DNA from 3 places in the Tissierella carlieri genome. Region 3 is predicted to be linked to each of the others. Evidence: riboswitches for the same ligand, from Rfam matches in the RefSeq annotation. Region 3 holds a riboswitch; each other region holds the start of a gene.

Region 1 (6,068 bases), on a different contig from region 3:
CTACTGCTTACTACTTTGAAAAAGAATATGGAAAAAATCATCAAAACGGAATTGATTCTGCTATACGAAATTCAATATATCCATCAACTTTATTACCGTTAAATAGTAATGTAGACCAGTTTAAGGATTGGGGAGATTATGGAGAAGCTATATATAGAAGGGGACCTGCCTTCTTTGAATCTCTCAAACAAAAAGTAGGTGAAGAAAAATTTATAAAAATATTAAGGACTTATTATGAAAGAAATGAGTTCAAAAATGCAACCATAGAGGGATTATTAAATATAATAGAAGAAGTTGCAGGGAAAGATATAAAGATTTCTATGGAGTCTGCAGTAACACAACCCAACTATTATCCAGAGGATATTGAATTAACACAAGAGGAACGAGATGTCTATTATCTAAATCAGGAGAAGCGTTATTTGAAGGAATCAGAAAAGAGAAATGGATTGATCATAGGCAGTATAGCTCTTAGAGCCTTAGAAGGGGAAGATGTAATAATAGTAAAACCAGAATATTTAAGTGAAGAAGACCTAACTAAATTCGAGCAGTTTACCCAAATGTTAATAAAGGATGGCACAGGTAGATTCGACTTACAAATGAAGGTTAAAGAAGAAAAAAATATAACTGAAACAGATAAACAGGGTAATTTAATTTTAATTGGATATCCAAATAAGCATAGTGTGATTAAAGAAATGAGCTCTGAATTACCTATAAAGTTAGATGGAGAAACTATTGATATAGAAGGGATATCCATTAAAAATGAAAATATTACAGGAACTTTTATAGCTGAAAATCCTAACAATCGAGAAAAATTAGTACAGGTAATATTCTTGTATGAGAATACTGCTGTAGAAAAAAATAATATAAATAATGGGATAGAAGTAAGAGAAGGTTATATTATATACGATATTTCAATTTATAAATATAATCCAATGTACAGCCATGATAAGCAGTTTATAATAGATACAAAAGATATAGAGATCCAAGGAAAATACAAATCAAGTAAATAATTTCTATAATACAAATTTATTAATAGAGGCAAGTTTACCTTGCCTCTATTTCTTTAAAATGCTGGAACTACAGCACCATCATAATTTTCTTCTATATATTTTTTTACCTTTTCAGACTGTAATGCTTTCAATAATTTAACGAATTTATCTTGTGTTTCTTCTCCAGTTCTTACGGCTATAAGATTAGCATAAGGTGATTCTCCGCCTTCAATCAAAAGACCATCTTTTACAGGATTAAGTCCTCCCTCAAGGGCATAGTTACCGTTAATTATAGCGCCATCGACATCATCTAAAGTTGTTGGAAGGAAAGCAGCTTCAAGAGCCTTAAATTTAATGTTTTTAGGATTATCTACTATATCAGTTTTTTCGTTAGCTGCATATCCAACATCATCTTTTAGTTTGATTAATCCATTAGCTTCGAGTAAAAGTAAAGCTCTACCACCATTTACTGTATCATTTGGTATAGCTATTACAGCACCATCTGGTATTTCATCTATAGATTTATATTTAGAAGAGTATAATGCCATTGGCTCTACATGAATTTTTCCTAAAGAGACTAAGTCTAAGTTTTGTTTTGCTTTAAAATCATTGAAATAAGGTTCATGCTGAAAGAAATTAGCATCTATATCTCCATCATTAAGAGATAGGTTTGGCGTTACATAGTCTGCTGCGAATTCAATTATTTCAATTTCAATTCCTTCTTTTTTCAGATCATCTACAACTAAACTAACTAATTTAGCATGTGGGTCTGGAGATACACCTATTTTAATTTTGTTCGTTTCGGAAGGCTTAGAGCTACAGCCTGCTAAAACTGATAATGATAATACGACAATTAATACAAGTGATAATAATTTTTTCAATTTAATTCCCCCATTTATTTTATTTATTTTTATTTATTTTTAAAGAAATATAGTTACCTAAAAGTTGTACTCCTTGAACTAAAATTATAATGACTACAAGGGCTACAAACATTACATCTTTTTGCCATTTATATAGTCCAAAACGAATAGCTAGATCACCTAATCCACCACCTCCTATAGCACCTGCCATGGCCGAATATCCAATTAGATTTATTATAGTTAAGGTTACTCCGGACACTATAGAAGGAAGTGACTCTGGAATAAGAACTTTTCCAACAATTTGTTGAACTGTAGCCCCCATAGCGAGACTAGATTCAATTACACCCCTGTCGATTTCCTTTAAACTCCCTTCCATAACTCTAGCTACGAAAGGAGCTGCAGCTAGGGACAAAGGTACTATAGTTGCTGTTGTACCTATTTTTGTACCAACTATAAGCTTTGAGATAGGAAATGCTAAAATCATTAGAATAATGAAAGGTATAGATCTCATTACATTTATAATACTCCCTAAAATCTTGTTAAACGTAGGCTTTTCCCAGATATTATCTTTTTCAGTAATTACCAATAGAATTCCTAGTGGAAATCCTAGCAATAATGAAAATACTGTTGAGAAAAATACCATATATAGAGTTTCTAATAAAGAAGGTATAACTAACTCAGCCATTATATCACCTCCACGTGAACATCTTCATTCTCTAAAAATGAAAGAGCTTTATTTATTTCTTCATCTTCTCCAATTAATTCTAATATTAGATGGCCTACACTAGTGGATTGCAATTTGTTGATATTTCCTGATAATATATTCACATCAATATTAAAACTTCTTATTACTTTAGATACAATTGGTCTTTTAGCACTATCTCCTAAAAAACTTAATCTAATAAGATTTCCCTTAAAATCATTTGGATTTATAATTTCTTCTTCTATATTTCCTTGTAAAGAGCTGATGAAGGCTTGGGCAATCTTTGTCTTAGGTTCTCTAAAGAGATTTTCTACGGTATTTTCTTCTACAACTTGTCCATCTTCCATAATAGCAATTCTATCGCATATTTCCTTTACTACTTCCATCTGATGGGTTATCATCACTATGGTTATATTTAACTCATCTCTTATTTTTTTTAGTAATTCTAATATAGACTTTGTAGTCTTCGGGTCCAATGCAGAGGTTCCCTCATCACTAAGAAGTATTTTAGGATTATTAGCAATGGCTCTTGCGATAGCCACTCTTTGTTTTTGGCCTCCGCTTAGTTGACTAGGATAGCTGTTTTTTTTATCTTTTAAATCTACATATTCTAAAAGCTCATTAACTCTATTATGAATTTTTTCAGAATCCATTTTTTCTAACTGTAAAGGAAAGGCTATATTTTCATAAACAGTTTTTTGAGATAATAGATTAAAATGTTGAAATATCATACCTATTTCTTTTCGCTCTTTTCTTAAACTTTCCTTGTCAAGTGCTGTTAGATCTATTCCATCAATAAATATTTTTCCTTTCGTTGGTTCCTCAAGTCTATTTAAACATCTAATTAAAGTGGATTTTCCAGCGCCACTTAATCCAATAATCCCAAAAATCTCTCCTTTCTTTATATTCAGGTTTACATTGTTTACTGCTGTTAATTTCTCTTTGTCACTAAAAAATATTTTAGATAAATTATTGATTTTAATCATTTAATATATTCACCCCTTAAATTGCTAAAACAAAAACCTCTTTATTTAAAGAGGTCTAAATAAAAAAACCTCTTCAGAAGAAAGAGGTCTACATTCCTCTCTCATCTTTCGGTACAAATACCGTTGGATTTAGCACCTTGTAATAATACAGGTTGCCGGGCTTCATAGGGCCATTCCCTCCGCCACTCTCGATAAGAGTTATATTCAGTTGATTTTAAAATTCATTTTAATACTATTTCTTAATTTTGTCAACTATAAATTTAAAAAAATTTTACTTTTACCTTTTTTTATAATTCATCGTACCATTCTAAATCATCAAAACTAGTAAAAAAGGATTGTGGATATAAAAATATATCATTGGAAAAGCCTACATAAGCATCTGGTCTTCTAGAATCCAAATTTTCATAGCTTGTAAAATCTGTGTTTTGAAGATTTTCACTTTGGTAATATATGTCGAATTCAGGATTGTTTTTTATACTAGGGATTCTTTCCATTTTTACACCTCCTGAATTTAGTTTTTCCTATTTATTTAATTATATTTAAGAATCTTTTGGAAGAATAAAAAAATTATTTTAACAAACAATAAAGGAGAACAAAAAAATTGAAAGGAGTGTATTTATGGCACTTAAAAATACTGTAAATTTAAATAGTGTAACTCAACAAGAACTTAACTGTGTAAAAGAAATTGCTGGTGGTCACTTAACTATGAGTAGTAAGTTTGGAACTTATGCAAATCAAGTTCAAGATCCACAATTAAAACAAATGCTTCAGCAAGCAAGTACAGACGCAAAAACTACTGCCACTAACCTAATTAATTCATTATAAGAGGAGGGAAAATAAATGATGCAAGAAAGAGATATTGTAAATGATATTTTAGCAGGAGCTAAAGCTAGTATAAATACTTATACAACAGCTATAATGGAATGTTCAAATCAACAATTAAGATCAACTCTACAGACATTAAGAAATGAAGCAGAACAAATGCAATATCAATTATACCAAATAGCCGAGCAAAAAGGATATTATAAGCCAGCTCCGCCAGCTAATAAAAATGACGTAAATCAAATAAAGAACACATTAACATCAGCTGCTAATAGTACAAATACAACTACAACAAATACAAATCAGCAAATGCAATAGTAAGTATTGAGAACTCCAAATTAAGGAGTTCTCAATTTTTAAATAAAAATTTTTAATTACAACTGGGATAAAACTTATAGACATTTTATTTTTAATATGCTATTATATTATAGATATAAATACCTTTAATCTAATCCAGAGAGGTTAGGAAGGAGAGCGTAGATAAATATTTATGGTATACTTGTGCCTTCCTATTTGGAAGGTTTTTTCGAACGCTAATCCTTTAAAAGGCTACTAAGTTAAAGGAGGAATTAAAATGTTAAAAGGAAGGCATCTAATTGATCCACAGGATTTTACTGTGGAAGAGCTAGAAGAGATATTTCAATTAGCAGAAGAAATTATTGAGAAACCAGAAGACTTTACCCATATTTGTGATGGAAAGGTTTTGGGGACATTATTTTTCGAACCTAGTACTAGAACTAGGTTAAGTTTTGAAGCTGCAATGCTTAGGCTAGGAGGAAAAATAGTAGGTTTTTCAGAGCCAGGTTCAAGTTCTGTAACTAAAGGAGAGAATTTACCTGATACCATAAGAACAGTTGCAGCGTACACAGATATTATTGCTATACGTCACCCAAAGGAAGGGGCACCAAAATACGGTTCACAGTTTTGTGATATTCCTCTAATAAATGCAGGTGATGGTGGTCACCAGCACCCAACTCAAACACTTACAGACCTTTTGACTATTAGAGTTGCAAAAGGTAACTTTTCTAATTTAACCATAGGACTATGTGGAGATCTTAAATTTGGTCGTACAGTTCATTCTTTAATAAAAGCAATGTCAAGATATGATAATATTAGATTTATATTAATATCCCCTAATGAATTACAAACTCCTGAATATATTAAGACTGAGATTCTAGATAAAAAAGCTCTAGATTATTTAGAAGTAGAAAGACTTGAAGAAGTTATAGATCAGTTGGATATACTATATATGACTAGAGTACAAAAAGAGCGTTTTTTCAATGAGGCTGATTATATAAGACTAAAAGATAGTTATATATTAGATAATGTTAAGTTAAAATCAGCTAAATCAGATTTAACAATTCTTCATCCACTTCCAAGAGTAAATGAAATAAGCATGGAAGTAGATAATGACCCTAGAGCTTGGTATTTTAAACAAGCAAAATACGGAATGTTTGTTAGAATGGCTTTAATCGTTAAATTATTGGGGGTGAAATAATGTTAAATATTAATAGTATTACAAAAGGCATTGTTATAGATCATATTAAACCAGGATATGGATTTTTTATATTTAAACATTTAAAACTAGATGAGGCTGATTTTACTGTGGCTCTTATAATGAATGCTGCTAGTAAGAAGCATGGATGTAAGGATATGATTAAAATTGAAAATGTTATAGATATAGATTTAGCAATGTTAGGATTTATTG
Region 2 (6,068 bases), on a different contig from region 3:
CTTTAGAGCAAGTAAAAGTAATATTTAAATCTTCATTTATTGAATTATTTTCTGTCATTCCAATATCCAAATTATATCTACCTAATATCTTAAATACATTTGATAATTTATCTATTTTATTAGGAATATTCTTTATTTTTACTTCTATTTGGCTATCGTCCACTACTAGTGATAGAACTTTTAATTCCTCCATCTTATCACTCCCTATCATTGTTCCAATTTCATCTTTGAAACTATTTCCAATATATATAGGCACTTCAAACTTTTTGCCCAATGCTAATGCTCTTTTGTCAATTACCTTAGCACCTAATCTAGCCATCTCCAAGACAATATCATAATCTATCTTTGGTATTCTAAGGGCATTTTCATATACTCTGGGATCAATAGAATATATGCCATCTACATCTGTATATATTTCACAAGGACAATTGAATTTAGCTGCTAATGCTACAGCAGTGGTGTCTGAGCCCCCTCTTCCTAATGTTGTGATATCTCCATTTTCATTAATTCCTTGAAAGCCTGCTATAACTACTACATTTCCTTCTTCTAAATATTTTTTTATTAAATCGTCCTCAATGCCTGCTATACTTGCCCTAGTATAGTTTCCTACAGTATTTATTCTACCTTGAACTCCTGTTAATGAAACAGCTTTGCATCCTAAATTATTTAATGCAATGGAAAGTAAAGCTATTGATTGTTGCTCTCCTGTTGACAATAAAACATCCAACTCTCTATCCAATGGATTCAAAGTTATTTCTTTAGCCAACTCAATAAGTCTATTTGTACTCTTTCCCATAGCTGAAACTACAACTATAATGTCCTTAGTAGATTTCTTTCTTTCAATTATCTTTTTAGAAACTTGAATAATCTTTTCAGTGGTTTCTACTGAACTACCACCATATTTCTGAACAATCATGAAATCACGTCCTTTTTTACACTTCTAGCCTTGCCACAAAATAATTCTTAGAATCTATCATAAATATATCAATTAATTTTTCTAATTTCTTTTTTGATATCAATTTAGTGGTAAATGCAATGCTATCCTTCTTTTCAATCATATCTTCTATAATTTCATTATCAATTATATATTTTTCTATTTTAACCTTGGTATCCTCCTTCACATTAATTCTCATATAATATTTGCCTCGATATAATTGATTAATGTTATTTAACTCACTATTTTCTAAAGAACAATTTCTTTGATAGGTATTGGACGTAATATCTATTAAATCACTTAATACTGCATTAGCTGTAGGAAATCTTCCAGCACCTTCTCCAAAGAATCTTAATTCTCCTACATTATCTCCTATAAAAGAAACCAAATTATTTGCATCATCAACTTTACTAAAATAAGAATTTTGGCTCATTATAACTGGCTCCACAGAAGCATAATACTTATTATCATTTACAATTGCTGTACCTAATAACTTAACTGTACAACTCATTGATTTTATATTCTTTATATCACTAAAGTTTATACTATTAATTCCATAACATGAAATATCTTCTTCACCTATCTTGTCTTTAAATGCAATAGTAGATAAAATCCTAAGTTTTCTTCTAGTATCATAACCTTCAATATCATCAGTAGGATTTGCCTCTGCATACCCTAACCTTTGACTTGTTTCTAATGCTTCCTGGAAATCCAAGTTTTCTGATATCATCTTTGTCAGTATATAATTAGATGTTCCATTTAATATGCCTCTTATTTCTTGTATTTGGTTTATATTTACCTGCTCTTTTAATGGTTTTATAATAGGGATGCCACCACCTACACTAGCTTCGTATAAAAAAGATTTATTCTTTGCTTTCGCTAAATTTGTTAACTCTTCCAGATGTTTTGCAACCACAGCTTTATTAGCTGTTATTACATCCTTCCCTTTATTTAATGCTTCTTTTATATAATAATATGGGTTATCTAAACCTCCCAAAACTTCAATAATTATATCAATATTATCATCTTCAATTATTTCGTAAATATCGGTGGTTAGTTTCTCTTTATCTATTTCAATATCTCTCTTCTTATCTATATCCTTTACCAAAATCTTAGATATGCTAATTTCTTGTTTTATTAGCTTCTCTAGATACTTCTTTCTTTCTTCTAGTATCTGTACAATACCTATTCCCACTGTTCCCAATCCTAATAAGCCAATATTCAACATTAATTTTCCCCCTCCTTTTGTATTAAATAATATCTTATCCAGTTATCTACTAAAATTTGCGAATAGCCGCTCCATGTATTTTCAGGTATTAGAGTAAAATCATCATTAGGAAAATAATTCTTAGGTAAATCTGGTGATAATCCTTTATCTCTATCTCTTCTATATTCATTGTATAAAGTATACCTATCATACTCTGGATGGCCTGTAATATATATCTGTTTCCCTTTTCTTCCAGCTACTATGTATATCCCAGCATCATTTGATTTTGATAAAACTTCTAATTCTTCTATATCTTTTATATCTTCTTCTTTAATCTCAAAATACCTAGAATGCGGAGAAAGTATCTTTTCTCCACATCTCTCAAATAGTGGGGAGTTTATATTTACAATCTCATGGCTGAATATCCCTGCTACCTTTTTATCTGTTGTATGCCTAGGTATCTTATAATTGTGATATAATCCTGCTACTGCTGCCCAACATAGATAGATAGTAGACTTAATATACTCATTAGAATAATCTATTATAGCTTTCAACTCTTTCCAGTAGGATATCTCATTAAAATCTACAAATTCCAAAGGGGTGCCAGTTATTATCATTCCATCATAATTTATATTTTTTATTTCACCTAATGTTTTATAAACTTTCTCTAGATAACTTAGATTTGTATTCTTAGACCTATATGTTTCTGTATATAAAAAATCTACCTGTATATCTATAAAGCTGTTTCCTAGTAATTTTAACAGTTGAAACTCCGTATCTAATTTATTTGGCATTAAATTTAATACTAATACTTTTGGCAAATCTTCAGATTTACTTTTAGAATTAATATCTATATTTTCCTTTCTAAGTAAATCTATGGCTGAAATATTTATATCAATTACTAATCCCATGTCTTACCCTCCTAATCCTATTTCAAAAGCTTTTATTATATCTCCAATATTCTCAGAACTAAATATCCCTCCTCATGCATGTAAGTTCTAAACTCTCCCCTGACAGTTGTTAACATGGAAATCACTAATTCTAGTTTTTTTCATTTTCTAATCCTCCTTTTTATAATTAAAAAATCCCTTTCTAAGATAAGAAGGGATTTATAATGCAAAAAGATATAGATTCCGCCTCTTATCTCTCAGTTTTCACCGCAGGAATTAGCACATTTTTTAAACTATATAGCTTAAAATTGTTGCTGGGTTTCATCGGGCCAGTCCCTCCACCTCTCTAGATAAGAAAATATTAAGTTGTAATTAAAAAACCTTCTTAGCTAATGCTAAGAAGGTCGATTTTCTATGAAATCTCTCTTATCGCCATTAGCAGAACCACCTTGCCAAATGGCAGGTTGGCGTAGGGTCATAGAGCTAATTCTCTACCCTAACTCTTGATAAGCAATACTATTAAATTGTTAAAATGATATTAACACAGAGGATTAAATATGTCAATGAAAAAATATCTTTTATTAATTCTTATGCTTTGAAATTATAAATTGGCTTTATTATGTCAATGACCTCAGCAGTTTCAGTAATATTATTTAATATTTCTTCAATCGCTTTATATGCAAATGGTGATTCATCTAAAGTATGTTCACTTATGGATGTAGAATAAATTCCTTCCATACTCTTTTTAAACTCATCTAAAGTGACAGCCTCCTTTGCAACATTTCTGCTCATAAGCCTTCCTGCTCCATGAGGAGCTGAATAATTCCATTCAGGATTACCCTTTCCAATGGCGATTATGGAACCATCTCTCATATTTATAGGAATTAGAACTTTTTCACCTTTATAGGCTGCTATGGCACCCTTCCTAATGATATTATCCTTGAAATTAATATAGTTATGAATAGTCTCAAAATAGTTAAATTCACTTAGCTCTTTTCCAAGTAAGTTTTTAAGAATAATATCTGACATTACTTCACGATTTAAACTTGCATATTCTTGACATATCCTCATATCATTTAAATACTTTTCTCTATGCTCCCCAGTTAAATAGCACAAAGCCTTGGGATATTTAGGCTGAAGTTCTGCATAGTCCTTTTCTAACTCTTCAAGAACCTTCTTTATTTCTTTTCTTCTGCCTTCTGCTTTATAGCGAGCAATTATTTCTTCTCTTTTAATAAAATAATCACCCTTGCCGCTACATAAATCTATTGCTAGTCTTTGATATATCTCTGCCACTTGCTTACCTAGGTTTCTGCTGCCTGAATGGATTACTAAATATTTATTGTTGTTGCTATCTACTCCGATTTCAATAAAGTGATTGCCACCCCCGAGAGTTCCTATACTTCTTTCAATTCTTTTAGTATCCTTCAAATCTCTAAGGCAATACAAATCCTTTAATTTATCAAATTTAAACTTTCTTTCATTATGTGTAGATTTTCCAGAAGGAATCTTTTTGTTTATTATATCATCTAACCTTGGTAAGTCTATGTCTATATCTCTAAGTTCTACAGTAAGCATTCCACATCCTATATCAACTCCAACAATATTGGGTATCACCTTATCCCCCATATCAGCTGTAAATCCAATTACACAACCCATACCTTGATGAACATCTGGCATTATTCGAACCTTTGAATCCTGGATGAAATCTTGATTTAACAAATCAAGTATTTGCTCCTTTGCTCCGTCTTCAAGATTATCAGTAAATATCTTGGCAATATTATATCTTCCTTGTAATTCCATTTAGTCACATCCTTCTTTAATCATATTATCATATATCAAGTGTGGCTCTATTCTTTCCTTCTTTCTTAGATTTATATAAGGCCATATCTGCTCTTTTAACTACAGATGAAAAATCTTCATCATCTTTATTAAAATAAGAAGCACCTATTGAGATAGTTATATGGTATTTTTCGCCTTGGTCCTCATACTCAAAATTTTCTATATCTCTTAAAATCTTATCTGTAAATGAATCTAAATGTTCTTCTTTCAGCCCTTCACAAATAAGAAGGAATTCTTCTCCTCCCCATCTACAAAGAAAATCTGTTTTTCTTGTAGATTTATTTATGATTTCTACAAGATTTCTTAAAACTCTATCCCCTACATCATGTCCGTAACTATCGTTTATTTTTTTGAAATCATCTATATCAAAGATAACAACGGCAAAAACATTATTATATCTTTTAAATAAATAAAATGTTTCTTGCAGCTTTTTTGTGGCAGCTCTCCTATTAAAAGCCTTAGTGAGTTCATCTATATTTAATTTTTCTCTTAATTCTTTATTAGAATTTTGATAATACCAATGTTCTAAAATTAATACTATTAAAATTCCTATAAGGATCAATCCAAGTGATAAAACTCCTACTAATGCAGTCATTTTAGAAATAGCTTTATCACCATCCTCAGAAATTTCATCTATATAAGGTTGAATGTCATCAAAATAAACACCCATTGCAATAATCCAATTATATTCTTTATATAACTTTGCATAAGTTAATTTTTCAGCAACTTCGTCACGTGTTTTCTTTTTAAAAAAATAGGTAAAATATATTTCCCCATTTTCTTTAATTCCGTTGAGTTCTGTTAGGTAAGGATAATTACCTTCAATATCTTGAGTCTTTGTAGATAAATACGTACCTTCTGTGTCTTTTAAGTTTGGATGGATGAGGCGAATGGCATAATTGTCTCCACCATCATAATTCACAATCTCATTAATCCAAATATAAGCATCATTTTCAAAGCTATCACTATGTATTCGTTTCTTTATAGATTCTGTAGTTGCATGTTTTATGTAATCTTTAGTAACTCCATAAAAAATATAATATTTTCCATAATCATCTTCATTATACGTTATAGCCTTTTTCTTTAAATCATCAATATAATCATAGACATCTCTTGTATCCTCCATATGGCCTATATTATTCTGGTATAAAATTTTATCTGTAGATCTATCTAATATAAATATATCGAAAGCCTC
Region 3 (6,068 bases):
CCTATTCTTTATGTTTTCGTAGGAGTTAATATATTCTTTAGCTCCTTTGTCATCATTCCATAATACTCTAGATGATATTATTGTATCCATCATTTGCTTATTCATTGGATTTATTATCGGTAAATCCAAACCTGCATATATACTTGATGCCAAGAATGTTCTATTTAGTAATTCTCTATTTGGCAGTCCAAACGACACATTAGATACCCCAAGTACAGTCTTTACTTTTAATTTCTCCTTTACTAATTCAATAGCCTTTAATGTTTCCTTTACACCTTCTTGCTGTGCTGCAGCAGTTAATGTTAGACAGTCTATATAGATATCTTCTTTATCTATCTTATACTCCTCTGCTCTTTTCACAATTTTTTCTGCAATCTTAAACCTCTCTAAAGCCGTCGATGGTATTCCTCTTTCATCTAATGTAAGACCTACCACAGAAGCACCATATTTCTTTACTATAGGCAGAATATTATCTAGACTTTCATCTTCTCCGTTTACTGAATTAACTATAGCTTTACCATTATAAACCCTTAGTCCCCTTTCAATAACTCTAGGATTAGTAGAATCAATTTGGAGAGGAACATCTAGAATAGATTGTATTTCTTTAATAACTCTAACCATAGTTTCTTCTTCATTTATCTCTGGCAACCCTACATTTACATCTAAGATATCTGCTCCTGCTTCAACTTGAGCTATGGCTTCTCTTAATATATAATCTATATCTCCTTTAATTAAGGCTTCTTTGAAAAGTTTTTTTCCTGTAGGGTTTATCCTTTCACCGATTACCTTTACTCCATCAATAACTACTGCATTTGTAGGAGTACATATACCATTTATAGGATAATATTCTCTGTCTTGTGCTACTATATTATTTAAAGAACTAACCAAAGTCTCTATATGTTTATCCGTCGTTCCACAACATCCACCTATAACCTTTACACCCTTTTCTCCAAATCTCCTTACATATAGAGCAAATTCTTCTGGAGAGATATTATAAACTGTATTTCCATCAACTATAGATGGCAGTCCTGCATTTGCTTGAACCATAACTGGTACCTTAGAAATCTTTAATATTTCATCTACTATAGGTTCTATTTCTTTAGGACCTAACGAGCAATTAACTCCCAATGCATCTACTCCTAATCCTTGCAGTACCATGACCATAGATATAATATTGCAACCTGTAAAAGTTCTTTTATCTTTTTCAAAACTCATAGTACAAAATACTGGTAAATCTGAATTTTCCTTAGCTGCTAATATAGCTGCCTTTGCTTCATATAAATCTGTCATAGTTTCTATCAGTATTAGATCTACTCCGTTTTTTACCCCCTGAATCACTTGATCTTTAAAGATATTATAAGCATCTTCAAATCCCAATGTTCCCATAGGCTCTAATAACTCTCCAATAGGTCCTATATCTAAAGCTATATATACATCTTTTCCGTCAATAGCTTCTTTTGCATTTTTAACTGCCCTATGAATTATTTCTTCAACAGTATAACCACTATTTTTAAGTTTAAGTTCATTGGCACCAAATGTATTAGTAGTTATAATCTTTGAGCCTGCTTCTATATATTTCTTATGGATTTCAACTATTATTTCAGGTGATTCAATATTTAATTTTTCTGGTAATTCACCTATCTTTAGTCCTCTGCTTTGAAGCATAGTACCCATAGCTCCATCAAATATTATAATTCCTTCATTTAAAAAATCTCTAAGTCCCACATCTAGCATCTCCCTTACTAAAATTACATGTAGCATATTTATTACAGTTTAAACAGGTAATTTCTTCTGCCTTACTATCTATGTCTATGATTCCTGCTATTGCTGTAACTGATTTTCTAGGTATTAATATACTTTCAGATGAAGCCATAAGTCCCATGAATTTTTTTGCTCCCAATACTTCCAAAAAATCACTTTGGATATTCAATGGAAAGTCTCCATAGCCAGGACTATATCTAGAAGTTAATTTTTTATTATCTTGGGCTATAATATCACTTATATCTTTACATAATCTATTACATATTTCTTCAATAGCAGCAGTAGCACAAGCATCCAATATCAATGCCTTTGTCATATTAGTTTTTTCATAGTACCTTATTTTAGTATCCACATCATGACCTAAAGTTGCAGCCATTAGTACACAAGACTCTGATTTGTTTAAATGTTTCTTAATATCATTTCCTATTAGTTTTAGACTGCTATTATCTAACAATAGCTTACCCTTCCTCTTTGAAATACAAAAAAATCTATAAATATATTTCTCTTTCTTTAAATAATTTATTTCATCTATAGATTCTTCGATTATCATATTAGTAACACTGTCTATTTCTTGATTCTTATATCCTAAATATCTTAAAATTTCAGTCTTATTTCTTTCAATTCTATCCATGAATTATCACAACCTCTTTATATCTTTATATTAAATGAAATTTACAGACTTTCAGTTCTCTTTAATGATGCTGTAACTACTCATTGATTATTAAATCACCTTTTTTCTATTTATGGAGCTTACTATAAATTCAATATTATTAGTTATACTTTTAGCTATATAAGGATTATTCATAGTATATAAATGAATTCCCTTAATCCCAGATGATGCTAAATCTACTATTTGTTCCAGTGCGAAGGCTATTCCAGCATCCCTTAAAGCAAGCTTATCATATTCATATTTATTCATAATTCTAAGGAACTTATTTGGAAGTGAAGCTCCGCAAAGGGAGATTACTCTTTCTATTTGCTTTTTATTTATTACTGGCATAATTCCTGCCTGTATTGGAGCTTTAATTCCTTTTTGTTCTGCCTTATCTAAGAGATTATAGAAATAGGAGTTATCAAAGAAAAGTTGAGAAATAAAATAATCTGCACCAGCCTCTTCCTTTAATTTAAGTATTCTAATATCTTTATCAATATCTTTTTTGCTTTCTATATGTCCCTCAGGATAGCAAGCGGCAGCTACTCCAAAATCTCCACTTTGTTTTATATATTGTATAAGTTCTTGAGAGTTATTGAACTCTCCTACTCCTATGCTTCCAATATCACCTCTTAGGGCTAATATGTTATTTATACCTTTCTCTTTTAGTTCTTCTAGTACACAATCCATATACTCTTTACTAGAACCTATACAAGTTAAATGTGCTAAAGATTCAATATTATATCTATCCTTCATTAAATGTGATAACTGACAGGTTCTGTTGTTGTTAACACTACCCCCTGCTCCATATGTAACACTTATATAATCAGGATTTAAAACACTTAATTCTTCTATGGTATCATATACTGTCTCTATTGGATAATCAGGCTTAGGGGGGAATATCTCAAAGGAAAAAACTAAGTTTTTCTTATCAAATAATTGTTTTATATTCATATTTGCCTCCTTTAATATCTCATTATAATATTTCAATTTTATATAGATAATTATTAGGCAAATTGCTAAAACTCTTGAAGTTCTAGCAATTTGTCTATAATATGTGCTGCTTTAAGATCTTACTGCTCTCTCAAGTGCTTGCTCAATGTCTTCTATTAAATCCTCTACATCTTCTATTCCTATTGATAATCTTATTAAGTCTGGAGCAACACCTGCTTTTATTTGGTCTTCCTCATTTAGCTGTGAATGTGTAGTACTAGCCGGATGAATGACAAGAGATTTTGCATCAGCCACATTTGCAAGGTGTGAAAATATCTCTAGTGATTCTATAAATCTCTTTCCTTCTTCAACTCCACCCTTTATTCCAAACGTAAATATAGACCCTGCTCCTTTAGGAAAATACTTCTTAGCAAGATAGTTGTATTTATTTCCTTCTAAGCTAGGATAATTTACCCAAGAAACTAAAGGATGTTTGTATAGAAACTCAGCTATTCTTTTTGCATTAGCCACATGCCTTTCAACTCTCAATGATAAAGTTTCAAGTCCTTGTAAGAATAAGAACGAATTGAATGGACTTAGGGCTGCACCAGTATCTCTTAAAAGCTGTACCCTAGCTTTTACAATATAAGCCGCTTCTCCAATATCTCTTGCATATACTAAACCATGATAGCTTGGATCAGGTGTATTGAATCCTAGAAACTTAGGGTTATTTAGCCAATTAAATTTTCCAGAATCAACTATTACTCCTCCTATTGAGGTCCCATGACCTCCAATGAATTTTGTTGCAGAGTGAACTACAATATCTGCTCCAAATTCTATAGGCCTTATGAGATACGGTGTACCAAATGTATTATCTATAATTAAAGGTATATTGTTTTCATGTGCAATCTTAGCCACAGCCTCAATATCAATAAGATTTATTCCAGGATTTCCTATACTTTCTATATAAACTGCCTTAGTATTCTCATTTATAGCCTTTCTAAAGTTTTCTGGATCATCTGGATCAACAAAAACTGTATTTATACCTAACTTTGGTAAAGTTGTAGAAAACAAAGTATGAGTGCCTCCATATAATGTACTTGCTGATATTATCTCATCTCTAACACCAGCAATATTCAAAATTGCATAAGTAATGGCAGCTGAACCAGAACCAACGGCTAATGCTCCAACTCCCCCTTCTAATGCTGCTATTCTCTTTTCAAAGGCATCAGTTGTTGGGTTCATTATTCTTGTATAAATATATCCTTCTTCTTTTAATGCAAATAGATTTGCTCCATGTTCAACACTGTCAAAAACATAGGATGTAGTTTGGTATATAGGCACTGCCCTAGATCCAGTAGTTTTATCAACTTCCTGTCCTGCATGTACTTGTAATGTATCAAATTTTAATTTTCTTTCACTCATTATAATCTCTCCTTTATTCAATAAAATTTATTTGCTACTAGATAATAAAAAACCTCCTTTCCTAATTTTTTAATATTAGATGAAAGGAGATTACACTCATAACAGTATGCAAACACCTTCTCATCTTTCTCTAAGTTCGATTGAACTTAGGGTAGGATTTGGCACCTTTTCAGATTAATCTGAAGGTTGCCGAAGTTTCACAGGGCCTTTCCCTCCACCTCTCTTGATAAGAATATTAAATTATTGAATTTTTAAAATTATACTTATCCATAATTTTTTCGCAGTTTCGCAACTCAAATCTATTTACTCGCTATGCTCGTATAGATTTGGTGCTCATTGCCTTTTTGTCCAACGAGCATATATATGCGAGTTGCAGACAAAACGGACAGCGAAGTGAACGCTAGTGAACGTAGAAATGAGCGAAGCAAATGGTGCGTTTGACCTACTAAAGCTCACAACCCTTATCTACCCCGTAGGGCATAATTCAGTGGTGTCCGCTAGGACCTATCGTTCGCTAAGTTAGGTCATTTCCCGCAGTTTCGCAACTCAAATCTATTTACTCGCTACGCTCGTATAGATTTGGTGCTCATTGCGTTTGACCTACTAAAGCTCACTATCGTTCGCTAAGTTAGGTCATAAAAAAACCTCTTTAGCTAAAAAGAGGTAAAATAATCGAAATCTTATCTCTCAGCTAATGCTGTAGGATTTAGCACCATGTAATTAATACTGGTTGCTGGGTTTCATAGGGCCTTTCCCTCCACCTCTCTTGATAAGTCTAATTTTAAATTAAGCTAATTATATTAGATAATGAAATAGATGTCAATAGTTGTTTTATATATTTAATTTTATTTTTAATAATTGAATTCCATTAATTGTCTTTGTTTTGTAAAGACTTCTTCTTTTCTTTATGATAAAATATTACATTATGAGACAAGCTATTTAAAAAAGAGAGGAAGTGTGCAAGTGAATCTCAAAAGAGTAATTTTTTTATCATTATCAATTATTATGTTGTTAAATATAATACCCGTTCAAACCTTTGCCGATAACCCGATTATATATGACATAGTCATAAAAGGTGGAACTGTTTATAATCCATCTACGGATCACGAACTTAAGGATTATAATATTGGAATAATTGGTTCTAAGGTAGAAAAAATAACCAAGGAAGAATTGAAAGGAGAAAAAGTAATTGATGCAGATGGTCTTGTTATTTCTCCTGGATTTGTAGACCTTATATCATATGATCCAAACTCTGTGGGTATAGAGTTAAAGGTATTGGATGGTGTAACTAGCAATC

The links. Region 3 has a riboswitch for S-adenosylmethionine ahead of KQI38_RS06605 (homocysteine synthase). Riboswitches for the same ligand answer to the same signal wherever they lie in the genome.
Region 1: it holds a riboswitch for S-adenosylmethionine, as region 3 does, so the genes downstream of both, KQI38_RS17730 (methionine ABC transporter ATP-binding protein) here and KQI38_RS06605 (homocysteine synthase) in region 3, are expected to answer to the same signal.
Region 2: it holds a riboswitch for S-adenosylmethionine, as region 3 does, so the genes downstream of both, KQI38_RS01340 (homoserine O-succinyltransferase) here and KQI38_RS06605 (homocysteine synthase) in region 3, are expected to answer to the same signal.

The regions. Positions count from the first base shown of each region.
Region 1 covers NZ_JAHLOH010000049.1:7,302-13,369, forward strand. The annotation lists gene KQI38_RS17715 (M1 family metallopeptidase) at 1-1,010, shown strand, start outside; gene KQI38_RS17720 (MetQ/NlpA family ABC transporter substrate-binding protein) at 1,064-1,870, opposite strand; gene KQI38_RS17725 (methionine ABC transporter permease) at 1,890-2,534, opposite strand; gene KQI38_RS17730 (methionine ABC transporter ATP-binding protein) at 2,534-3,538, opposite strand; SAM riboswitch class I at 3,637-3,736, opposite strand; gene KQI38_RS17735 (hypothetical protein) at 3,826-4,032, opposite strand; gene KQI38_RS17740 (hypothetical protein) at 4,157-4,363, shown strand; gene KQI38_RS17745 (spore coat protein) at 4,379-4,678, shown strand; gene pyrB (aspartate carbamoyltransferase) at 4,935-5,858, shown strand; gene KQI38_RS17755 (aspartate carbamoyltransferase regulatory subunit) at 5,858-6,068, shown strand, end outside.
Region 2 covers NZ_JAHLOH010000012.1:1,233-7,300, forward strand. The annotation lists gene KQI38_RS01330 (aspartate kinase) at 1-916, opposite strand, end outside; gene KQI38_RS01335 (homoserine dehydrogenase) at 933-2,162, opposite strand; gene KQI38_RS01340 (homoserine O-succinyltransferase) at 2,162-3,052, opposite strand; SAM riboswitch class I at 3,279-3,388, opposite strand; SAM riboswitch class I at 3,455-3,544, opposite strand; gene KQI38_RS01345 (RtcB family protein) at 3,620-4,834, opposite strand; gene KQI38_RS01350 (sensor domain-containing diguanylate cyclase) at 4,863-6,068, opposite strand, start outside.
Region 3 covers NZ_JAHLOH010000023.1:140,889-146,956, forward strand. The annotation lists gene KQI38_RS06590 (homocysteine S-methyltransferase family protein) at 1-1,761, opposite strand, end outside; gene KQI38_RS06595 (methionine synthase) at 1,715-2,392, opposite strand; gene metF (methylenetetrahydrofolate reductase [NAD(P)H]) at 2,483-3,367, opposite strand; gene KQI38_RS06605 (homocysteine synthase) at 3,479-4,771, opposite strand; SAM riboswitch class I at 4,889-5,004, opposite strand; SAM riboswitch class I at 5,449-5,547, opposite strand; gene KQI38_RS06610 (amidohydrolase family protein) at 5,735-6,068, shown strand, end outside.